Regions from separate parts of the Nonomuraea sp. NPDC005730 genome, predicted to be linked through region 1. Evidence: riboswitches for the same ligand, from Rfam matches in the RefSeq annotation. Region 1 holds a riboswitch; each other region holds the start of a gene.
What was found. Region 1 has a riboswitch for cyclic di-AMP ahead of ABZ444_RS19880 (hypothetical protein). Riboswitches for the same ligand answer to the same signal wherever they lie in the genome.
Positions count from the first base shown of each region.

Region 2: another riboswitch for cyclic di-AMP. It lies ahead of ABZ444_RS39025 (CHAP domain-containing protein); the one in region 1 lies ahead of ABZ444_RS19880 (hypothetical protein).
Region 3: another riboswitch for cyclic di-AMP. It lies ahead of ABZ444_RS50625 (CHAP domain-containing protein); the one in region 1 lies ahead of ABZ444_RS19880 (hypothetical protein).

Region 1 covers NZ_JBEXYK010000015.1:43,540-46,802, reverse strand. Annotated here, with positions in the region: gene ABZ444_RS19885 (alpha/beta hydrolase) at 1-607, opposite strand, end outside; gene ABZ444_RS19880 (hypothetical protein) at 662-1,375, opposite strand; cyclic di-AMP (ydaO/yuaA leader) riboswitch at 1,552-1,686, opposite strand; gene ABZ444_RS19875 (DUF5302 domain-containing protein) at 1,852-2,052, opposite strand; gene ABZ444_RS19870 (MDR family MFS transporter) at 2,100-3,263, opposite strand, start outside.
Region 2 covers NZ_JBEXYK010000054.1:12,678-15,940, reverse strand. Annotated here, with positions in the region: gene ABZ444_RS39035 (aldo/keto reductase) at 1-63, shown strand, start outside; gene ABZ444_RS39030 (Gfo/Idh/MocA family oxidoreductase) at 83-1,036, shown strand; cyclic di-AMP (ydaO/yuaA leader) riboswitch at 1,154-1,291, shown strand; gene ABZ444_RS39025 (CHAP domain-containing protein) at 1,304-1,999, shown strand; gene ABZ444_RS39020 (methyltransferase) at 2,053-2,871, opposite strand; gene ABZ444_RS39015 (YciI family protein) at 3,029-3,263, shown strand, end outside.
Region 3 covers NZ_JBEXYK010000115.1:4,977-8,239, forward strand. Annotated here, with positions in the region: gene ABZ444_RS50615 (glycosyl hydrolase family 18 protein) at 1-645, opposite strand, end outside; gene ABZ444_RS50620 (luciferase family protein) at 888-1,235, shown strand; cyclic di-AMP (ydaO/yuaA leader) riboswitch at 1,496-1,633, shown strand; gene ABZ444_RS50625 (CHAP domain-containing protein) at 1,648-2,361, shown strand; gene ABZ444_RS50630 (TetR/AcrR family transcriptional regulator) at 2,413-2,961, opposite strand; gene ABZ444_RS50635 (nuclear transport factor 2 family protein) at 3,059-3,263, shown strand, end outside.

The DNA of each region.
Region 1 (3,263 bases):
GGGCCGTGCCGGCCGGGTCGTGGCAGCGGTCGAAGGCGAGCCCGGCCAGCCTGGTGACGCGTTCGCGGTCCAGCTCCCAGCCGGGGGACCCGAGCACGGCCCAGGTCGTCAGCGCGCCGGCGACGACCGTCTCGCGGTCGGTCGCGGGCTTGGCGAGGAGCACCGCGGCGGCCGCCTCGGTCGGCGGGGCCGCCTGCGGGCTGGGCGTGGACATGATCGAGGTCAGGCTCAGCACGCGGGCGGGGTGCCGGATGGCCAGCGCCTGGGCGATCATCCCGCCCATCGAGGCGCCGACGACGTGCGCGGCGGGCAGGCCCAGGACGTCCATGAGCCCGGCGCTGTCGTCGGCCAGATCGTCCAGCACATACGGCGAGGGCGCACCCCAGGCGGGCACGCCCTCGTCGTGGAGATGGGTGGACAGGCCCGCGTCGCGGTTGTCGAACCTGACGACGTGGTGGCCCTGCTCGGCCAGGAGTTCACAGAACTCGTCGTCCCAGTGGATGAGCTGGGCGCCGAGTCCCATGATGAGCAGCAGGGGCCGGCCCGCGGGTGAGCCGAAGCTCTCGTAGGCGATCTCGATGCCGTTGGCGGCTGCGCGCTGGATCACAGCGACCAGAATGTCATTCTAGTCGCGAGGCGTAAAGAGCGGTTTGTCTGGAGATCAGTCGTTGAGCAGCTTGCGCAGACGCTCGCCGCCGAGCACCACGCCGCCGCCGGCCAGCACCAGCGCGCCGGCCATGACGGTGCCGCCCATCGCGACGGTCTTGCCGACCTCGCCCTGGCCGCCGGCGGAACCGGCCGCGTCGTCGGCCGGCTTTTCGGCCAGCACCTTGGGGGGCTCGGCCGGGTTGGCGTCGAACCTGCCCCACGCGCCGCTGGAGAAGGCCACGGGGTAGTTCTTCTTGCCCTTGCCCTCGCCCCACTTGGTGATGACGTAGTCGATCTTGATGTGGCCGCGGCCGCCGTTGCCGTCCACGCCGAGGGTGTCGGGGTTGAAGGTGCCGCCGGTCAGCTCGGCGAAGGTCTTGGCGTCGAGGTCGAGCATGACGCCACGGCTGGAGGGCTCGCCGGGGCCGCGGTCGCCCACGAAGAACGGCATCTTCTTGCCGTTGAAGGTCACGTACCCCTCGGTCATGAGGGGCCAGCTCGGGCTGGCGGCCAGGCCCTTCTGCATGGGCTTGCCGCTGGCGGGGAGACCGGTGTCGCCGGCGCGGCCGGAGGAGTCGTCCCAGAAGTAGGAGGCCTTGGTGGAACCCTTGAGCAGGATCTTCTGGTCGTCGCCGGTGTCGGCGTGGGCGCCGGTGGCGGAGATCGTCAGCGCGCCCAGGGCGGACACGGACAGCAGAGCGAGAGAGCGCAGGCCAAATCGAGACATGAAGTAGTGAAGTCCTTCGCGAGGGGACAGGGGGAACGCGCGTGACTACGGTGCGTAACCGGGCAGAACGCCGAAAAGGTGGTTACGCGGCGCGTGGGGGAAGTCGGGGAAGAGACCGCTCAGCAGGCGGTCGTCACTACACTGTCCGGGGGTACGACGAGGTGGTACATACGGTGAAGTCCTCTCCATCTCGCCTACCGGGTTAGCTGACGGGTTCGGGCGTGGAGATGCCCTACCGGCACGTGGCCGGATTCACCCCAATGAGATGGGTCCCCGGTTCCCGACACGTCGGGATTCGGCGCCAGCTGTCGTCCCTCTCCTGGTAGGGACTACGCCACCAGCTGGTAATTGGTTAAGACGGTACCCAGAGATTCGGACAAATACAAACGAATCGTCATGAACCGGGTAAAGATCTACCTGTCGAGGTAAAGAGAAAGGGGGCACGGCATGCCGTACCCCCTGCGAAATCGGGCCTTTCAGCCGCCGCTCTTGCGCCTGAAGGATCTTTTACTCGCTGCCGGACCGTGCGCCCCGTGGATCTTCGACGGGTCCACGCCCCTGCCACCCGCGGCCGAGTCGGCCTGCTGCCCGCGCTTGCGTTCCAACGCCTCGCGGAACTTGCGCTTCATCTCGTCCTCGGGAGTCTCGCTGACTTCCGGCTCCGGTGTTTCCGCCATGAGGACCTCCTGGTTCTGGGGACATCCACAGCTTCGCACGACGTCGCTCACGACGCGAAACCGGCCTCCACTCTGCTTTCCGCGGCGGGCGTCTCCTCCAGCCGCCTGCCGGGCATCATCACCAGCGCGACCAGGGCGATCACCGCGCCCGCCACGCCCAGCGACGGGATGACCACGGCCGCCGCCGAGGCGTGCGCGGCCGCGAGCCCGTGCACGGGCGCGTCCGTGGTGATGACCGACGTGTACGCGGTGCCGGCCAGCGCCAGTGCCACCGAGCCGCCGATCTGCCGGAAGAAGGTGAGGTTGGCCGAGGCCGTGCCGATGTACCGCGGCGCGACGGCCTGCTGCACGGCCACGGTCAGCCCCGACAACATCGGCCCCATGCCGAGCCCGAGCAGCGCCATCCACCCGGCCAGCAGCAGGCCGTCGGTGCGCACGGTGAGGTTCAGGCAGAGCAGGCTGCCGGCCACCAGCAGGAACGGCGCCCCGACCAGCCACGGCTTGTACGTGCGCGTCCTGGACATCAGCGTGCCCATGAGCGCGCTGCCCGCCACCATGGCCAGCGTCATCGGGTAGATCCGCAGCCCGGACTCGGTGGCGCTGACGCCCAGCGCCTGCTGGAAGTAGCGCGGCAGGAACACCACGCCGGCGTACATGCAGAAGGCGGTGAAGAAGGAGGTCGCGTTGACCAGCGTGTACGTACGGTCCCGGAACAGGTGCATCGGCATGACCGGGTTCGCCGCCCGCAGCTCGACCAGCACGAACACGGCCAGCAGGAGCAGCGCCAGCAGGATCGGCCCGGCCACCGGCGGAGACGTCCAGGAGTTGCCGTCCAGGCCCTTCTCGGTCAGGCCGAGCAGCAGGGCGCTGATGGCCACGCTGAACACCGCGATGCCCGCGTAGTCCGGCCGGCCCCCGCCGCCGGTGCCCGGACGGAACGGCAGCCGCAGCACCACGATCGCGATCAGCACGATCCCGAGCGGCACGTTCACATAGAAGGCCCACCGCCAGCTCGCGTGGTCGGTGAACAACCCGCCCAGGAAGGGCCCGGCCAGGTACGTCAACGCCATCACGCCGCCGAGTGCGCCCTGCACGCGGGCGCCGTTGCGTCCGGGCGGGAACATCTCCATCACCAGGGCCAGCGACAGCGGCAACAACGCGCCCGCGCCCAGCCCCTGCACGGCGCGGAAGGCGATGAGCTGGGTCATGTC
Region 2 (3,263 bases), on a different contig from region 1:
ATCGGCGCGATGAACGCGGGGCGGCGGATCGGGCCCGACCCCGACTCGTTCAACCTGACCTGAGCGCTCTACGATCTCGGTCGTGCGAGATTTCACCTGGGGAATAGCGGCGACCGGCGGCATCGCGCGTACCGTGGGGGCGGCCATCGTGGCCGAGCCCGGCATGCGGGTGGCCGCCGTCGGCTCGCGGAGCCCGCTCAGGGCGCGGGCGCTGGCCGACGAGCTGGGCGCGGAGTCCGCCTACGGCTCCTACGAGGCCCTGTGCGCCGATCCGGCCGTCGACGCGATCTACGTCGCCACGCCGCACGCCCAGCACCTGGAGGTGGCCGAGGCCGCCATCGCGGCGGGCAAGTCGGTGCTGTGCGAGAAGCCGCTGGCGGCCGACGTGGCCGACGCCGAGCGCATGGTGGCGCTGGCCCGCGCGGCCGGGGTCTTCCTCATGGAGGCCATGTGGATGCGCTTCAACCCGCTCATCCAGCGGGTGGCGGCCGATCCGCGCTTCGGTGAGATCCGGTCGGTGCGGGCCTCGTTCGGCTTCGCGCTGCCCTATGACCCCGCCCACCGCTTGTGGGCGCCGGAGCTGGGCGGCGGGGCCCTGCTCGACCTGGGGATCTACCCGTTCGGGCTGGCCCAGTTGCTGCTCGGCATGCCCGCGGAGCTGCGCGTGGCCGGCTCGCTGGCGCCCAGCGGGGTCGACGCCGAGGCCGGCGGGCTGCTGCTGTACCCGGGCGGGCGGCGGGCCCTGGTGGACGTGTCGCTGCTGGCGCATCACCCCAACGACGCGAGCGTGGTGGGCACGTCGATGCGGGCCGACATCCTGGCGCCGTTCTGGGCGCCGCAGCGGGTGCTGCTGTCGGGGCCGTCGATGGAGACGGAGGAGCTGGTGCTCGACCCGGCCGACAACGGTTACGCGGGTGAGCTGCGCGAGGTGCGCGCGGCCACGATCGAGGGCCGGACGGAGAGCGCGGTCATGCCGCTTGACGAATCCCTTGCCATGATGGGGCTTCTGGCCGAAGCGAGGGCCCAGCTCTCCTAGCTGGACCTTTAGGCATTTGCCTTGCTCTTGCCCGATGTATTACCTTATGGGGCATCTCGCGGCAGACGTCCGGTTTGACCGGCTTTGTCCAACCATCGCAAGACATTTCACAGGATCGTCCTGTGACCGCTGAATCCGCCTCCGGGCGGAACCGGGGACCCACGTCCTTTGGGGTGAATCGGCACTTCGGTGCCGTAGGGCAGCTTCCACGTCCGAACCCGTCAGCTAACCCGGTAAGCGGCATGGAAGCAAGGAGTAATGCCCTCGATGGCCACGCACCGTCCCATCCGTGCCCCGAAGATCAACTACGCCCACGCCGCGCTCGGCGCGGCCATCCTCGCCTCCGCCATCGGCGGCCACGCCACCGCCGCCGCCGCCGACAGCACCGGCCCGGCCGCCGCGACCGGCCACTCGGCCGTCGCGCCGCAGGCCGCCGCCCAGACCCGCAAGGCGGAGGAGACCCAGGTCAACGTCACCGCCGAGCAGGTCCTGGCCATGGCCAAGTCCCAGGTCGGCACCTCCGAGAACGCCTACGGCGGCGGCACCAAGTTCCAGAAGTGGTACGCCGACTCCCGGCGCGCCGCCGAGACCATCGCCCGCGACGGCGGCACCCGCGCGATGTACCTGAACGCGCCCTGGTGCTCGATCTTCGTCTCCTGGGTCGGCGAGCAGACCGGCGCCCGCCCGCAGGTCGGCTGGGACGCCTGGACCGTGGCCCACGCCAAGTGGTTCGCCGCCAACGACCGCTGGGGCGCCGAGGCCAGGCCCGGCGCGGTGGTCTTCTTCTCCTGGGGCGGCAGCAAGAGCCTGGACGCCATCCAGCACGTCGGCTTCGTCGTCAAGGACAACCACGACGGCACGATCTCCACGGTCGAGGGCAACACCGGCAACGGCAAGGTAGAGGAGCGCGTCCGTCCGAAGTCGCAGGTCGTCGGCTACGGATACCCCCAGTACGCGAGCTGACCTCCCCCGCTCCGAGCGCGCGTCCCGCACGAGGGACGCGCGCTCGCCGCGTCTCAGGGCCGGACCGCCACCAGCGAGTAGAGGATCGGCAGGTGCGAGTCCCCGAACGGGAACCGGTACCGGCCGTCCGCGCCCTCGGACAGCAGGCCGCGCGGGTCGATGTCGGTCTCGACGTGCTCGCCCAGCTCGGCCACCGTGAGCCCGGCCCGCGCCGCCGCGGTGACGATCTCGCCCACCGAGTACGGGTACTCGACCGCCTCGTGGGCCTCGGTCACCACTCCGGCGTCGGCGTACGTGCCGGTCACCGTCTCCCGGTGGGCCTGCCCGCCGCCGTAGGGCCAGTCGGCCACCAGCGGGTCGAGCGAGGCCACCGTCTGGTAGGCCGGATGCAGGTCGACCAGCACCAGCCGCCCGCCGGGCCGCAGCGCCATGGCCGCGCCGCGCATCCAGGCGCCCAGATCGCCGATCCAGCACAACACGCCGTACGTGGCCACCGCCACGTCGAAGCCGCCGGCCAGCGACTCCGGCAGCCGCTGCGTGTCGGCCTCCACGAACGTGGCCGCCAGCCCGGCCCTGGCCGCCAGGTCGCGGGCGCGCGCGACCGCCACCGGGGAGAAGTCCACGCCGGTCACCCGCGCTCCGAGACGTGCCCAGCTCAGCGTGTCCAGGCCGAAGTGGCACTGCAGGTGGAGCAGGTCCTTTCCGGCGACGTCGCCGGCCAGGCGGCGTTCGAGCGCGTAGAGGGTCTGCCGGCCGGCGAGGAAGGCGTCGACGTCGTAGAACCGGTCGGCTGAGGTGGAGCCGTGGACGCGGGCGCGCTCGTCCCAGAGGGCCCGGTTGGGGACGGGGGCGTCTTGTGCGGGTTGGGGCATGGGGCGAGGATGGCACATCGGCCACGCGGCCGCTCGACCGGTACGGTGCCCTGGGAACGGACGGGTCCGCGCCCGCGTGTCGATCCGGCCGGCGCCCGTTCGACGCTTCGGCGAGACCGGCTCCGCCCAGGGGCCGCGGACGGAAGGGACGTGCAGGATGAAATTCATGATCGTCGGCAAGGCCAACGCGGAGACCGAGGCCGGGGCGCTGCCCAGCCAGGAGCTCGTCGACAACATGCACGCCTACAACGAGGCGCTGGCCAAGGCGGGGGTGCTGCTGGCCGCCGAGGGGCTCTACCCGAGCTCACAGGGCGCGCAGATCGCCTACAGCGGCGGCCGGGCCACGGTGATCGACGGCCCGTTCGCCGAGGCCAAGGAGCTGATCGCGGGGT
Region 3 (3,263 bases), on a different contig from region 1:
GTCGGTGGAGGCGTTCCAGGCCAGCGAGACGCTGCTGTTGCTGACGCCGGTCGAGCGCAGGTTGCCGGGCACCGACGGCGGGGTCTTGTCGTCGCCGCCACCGCCGCCCGTGGTGGTCGCGGAGATCTGGTTGCTGTTGGCCGAGCGGTTGCCGGCCGCGTCACGCGCGCGCACGGTGTAGCTGTAGGCGGTGTTCGCGGTGAGGCCGGTGTCGTTGTACGTGGTGCCCGTGACGGTGGTGACCAGCGTGCCGCCGCGGTAGACCTCGTAGCCGGTCACGGCCACGTTGTCGGTGGAGGCGTTCCAGGCCAGGGCCACGCTCGTGTCCGTGACGCCGGTCGAGCGCAGGTTGCCCGGCACGGACGGCGCGGTCGTGTCGCTGCCGCCGCCACCGGAGACCTTCCACAGCGCCGCCACGTTCGGCGGCTCCCAGCCGGGCTGGGAGGTGTGCGCCTGGAGGCAGACGTAGTCGACGCCGTTGTAGGTGACGACCGTGCCCGCCGTGTAGGCGGTCCACGGGGCCCAGGCCGCCGCGTACGCCACCGCGCTGGCGGAGGCGATCGGTGGGGTGGCCACGGCCACGGTGAGGGGCAGGGCCAATGCCGCCATTCCCGCCAGGACCTTGCTCAGAATGGTGTGTTTCATGTCGCTCCGACATCCGTTGGGGGGTGTGTGGGGAGTGGGATGGGAGACTTCTGGGGAAACTATTAGGAAAGTTTCCTTTAAGTTGTGAATCGACGGTAGCCTCTGCCTGGGGGAGCGTCAATACTCATCGGTCAGGCGTCCGTAATCGTGCCGGTCAGACCCCGGACGCGCCCGTTCACGAGGGGATAACGGTTCAGGAACGGGGGCTGACGGCGGGGTGAGCCGTGGCTCAGCATTGGAGCGTGGCAGGAATCTCCGCCTGGCGGCGGACGCCCACGCGACGCGGGCCCTACGTGGTCCGCGCGGTCGCGGAGTTACGGTCCTGGCCGTCGCTGAACGTCAGCGGCACCGGTCAGCAGGTCGCCTTCGCCGTACACGGAACCGAGATCCTGCGCCTGGCCGGCCGGGACGAGATCCACGTACGGCTCACCGCCCCCGCCATCGGCCGCCTGGAGCCGTATCTGCGGGCGTGCGACCAGGTCCATGCCTGCCGCGACCGCGCCTGGGTCGCCGTCCAGGTCGACGCGGAGCCCGATCTGGAATTGTTGCTGGCCCTCACGAGCGTGGCGATAAAGGCGCACGTGGCCTGAACCGATTCGGTGCGTAGCGTTTCTCCCACGCACTGTCGAAATCAATGCCGCCATTTGCCTGGGAATTACTCGCCGGGTAGCTTGGTTGTACACAGCCGAACGGGGAGTCGTCCCAGGTAGGGATGGCATTGCCTGGGAATTACCCAGACTGGACCCGTGTTGTACAGAGTCGATGCGGACATCTTCGCATCCGGGCGTCGCACATATACCTTCAGGCCCTTTCCCGGGCCCGGGAAGACGATGCGTCAGCCCTTCGCCTGACCAAGAGACCGCTGAATCCGCCTGTGCGCGGAACCGGGGACCCATGTGTCCAATGGGGTGAATCGGCACCGTGGTGCCGTAGGGCAGCTTCCCGCCCGAACCCGTCAGCTAACCCGGCAAGCGGCACGGAAGCTCAAGGAGTAACACCCTCATGGCCAAGCACCGTCTTCACCGTGCCTACAAGCTCGACCTCGCCAAGATCGCTCTCGGCGCGACCGCCGTCGCCGGCGTGCTCGGCACGCACGCGGCAGTGAACGCCGACACCGCCACCGCCCACACCGCCACCCAGACCGCCAAGGTCGCCGGCGTGGCCGCCCAGCCGCACGTCGCGCAGAACCGCGCCGCCGACGAGAGCGCCAAGGGCAAGGTCAACGTCACCGCCGCCCAGGTGCTGGCCACGGCCCGCGCTCAGGTCGGCACCTCCGAGGACGCCAACGGCGGCGGCACCAAGTTCCAGAAGTGGTACGCCGACTCCCAGCGCGCCGCCGAGACCGCCGCGCGTGACGGCGGCAACCGCGCCATGTACCTGAACGCCCCCTGGTGCTCGATGTTCGTCTCCTGGGTCGGCGAGCAGACCGGCGCCCGCCCGCAGGTCGGCTGGGACGCCTACACCGTGAGCCACGCCAAGTGGTTCGCCGCCAACGACCGCTGGGGCACCGAGGCCAAGCCGGGCGCCGTCGTCTTCTTCTCCTGGAGCGGCAGCAAGAGCCTGAACGACATCCAGCACGTCGGCTTCGTCGTCAAGAACAACGGCGACGGCACGATCTCCACGATCGAGGGCAACACCGGCAACGGCAAGGTCGAGCAGCGTGTCCGCCCGACCTCCCAGGTCGTCGGCTACGGCTACCCGTCGTACGCCGCCTGATCCTGCGACGCGAAAGAGCGCACTCCCCGCGGGGGTGCGCTCTTTTCGCGTTCACGGCCGCCGGTGCTGGTGGACCAGGGTCGCCGCGGCCTGCCCGGCCGAGCGGGCGGCGCCCGGCTCCTGCGAGATCATCGCGGTCACCGTGGCGCCGTCGATCAGGGTGAGCAACTGCTCGGCGAGCAGGCCGGGGTCGCCGGCTCCGGCCTCCTCGGCGAGCGAGCGCAGGTAGGCGCGCAGGCGTTCCTTGTGCTCGCGCACCGCCGTACGGACGACGGCCGAACCGGCGCCCAGCTCGGCGAAGGCGTTGGCGAACCCGCAGCCGCGGAAGTCGTCCTCGGTGAACCAGCGTTCCAGCCACGCGAAGACCGCCGGGATGCGGTCGCCGGCGTCGGCCACGTACGCGGTGAGCGAGGTCATCCAGCGTTCGTCGCGCCGCCGCAGATAGGCCACGACCAGCGCCTCCTTCGACGGGAAACACTGGTAGAGGCGTTTCAGCGAGACGCCGGAGGCGGTCCGGATCTCGTCCATGCCGACCGCCTGGACCCCGCGGCGGTAGAAGAGGTCGCCCGCGGCGTCCAGCAACCGCTGCTCGTGATCCATGACACCCCTCCAGGTGCTTGCCGCGGAGAACGATCGTTCTCTACGCTATCGCACAACCCGGGAGAACGCCCGTTCTCTCGATCGGAGAGGACATCTCATGACACGCCCGCCCGTTCCGCCGTTCACCGAGGAGACCGCCCGGATCAAGGTCCAGGCCGCCGAGGACGCCTGGAACACCCGCGACCCCGACCGCGTCGCGCTCGCTTACACCGAGGACTCCGTGTGGCGCAACCGCGGCGAGTTCGTCACCGGCCGCGCCGAGATCGCCGGGTTCCTGCGCCGCAAGTGGGACCGCGAGCTGG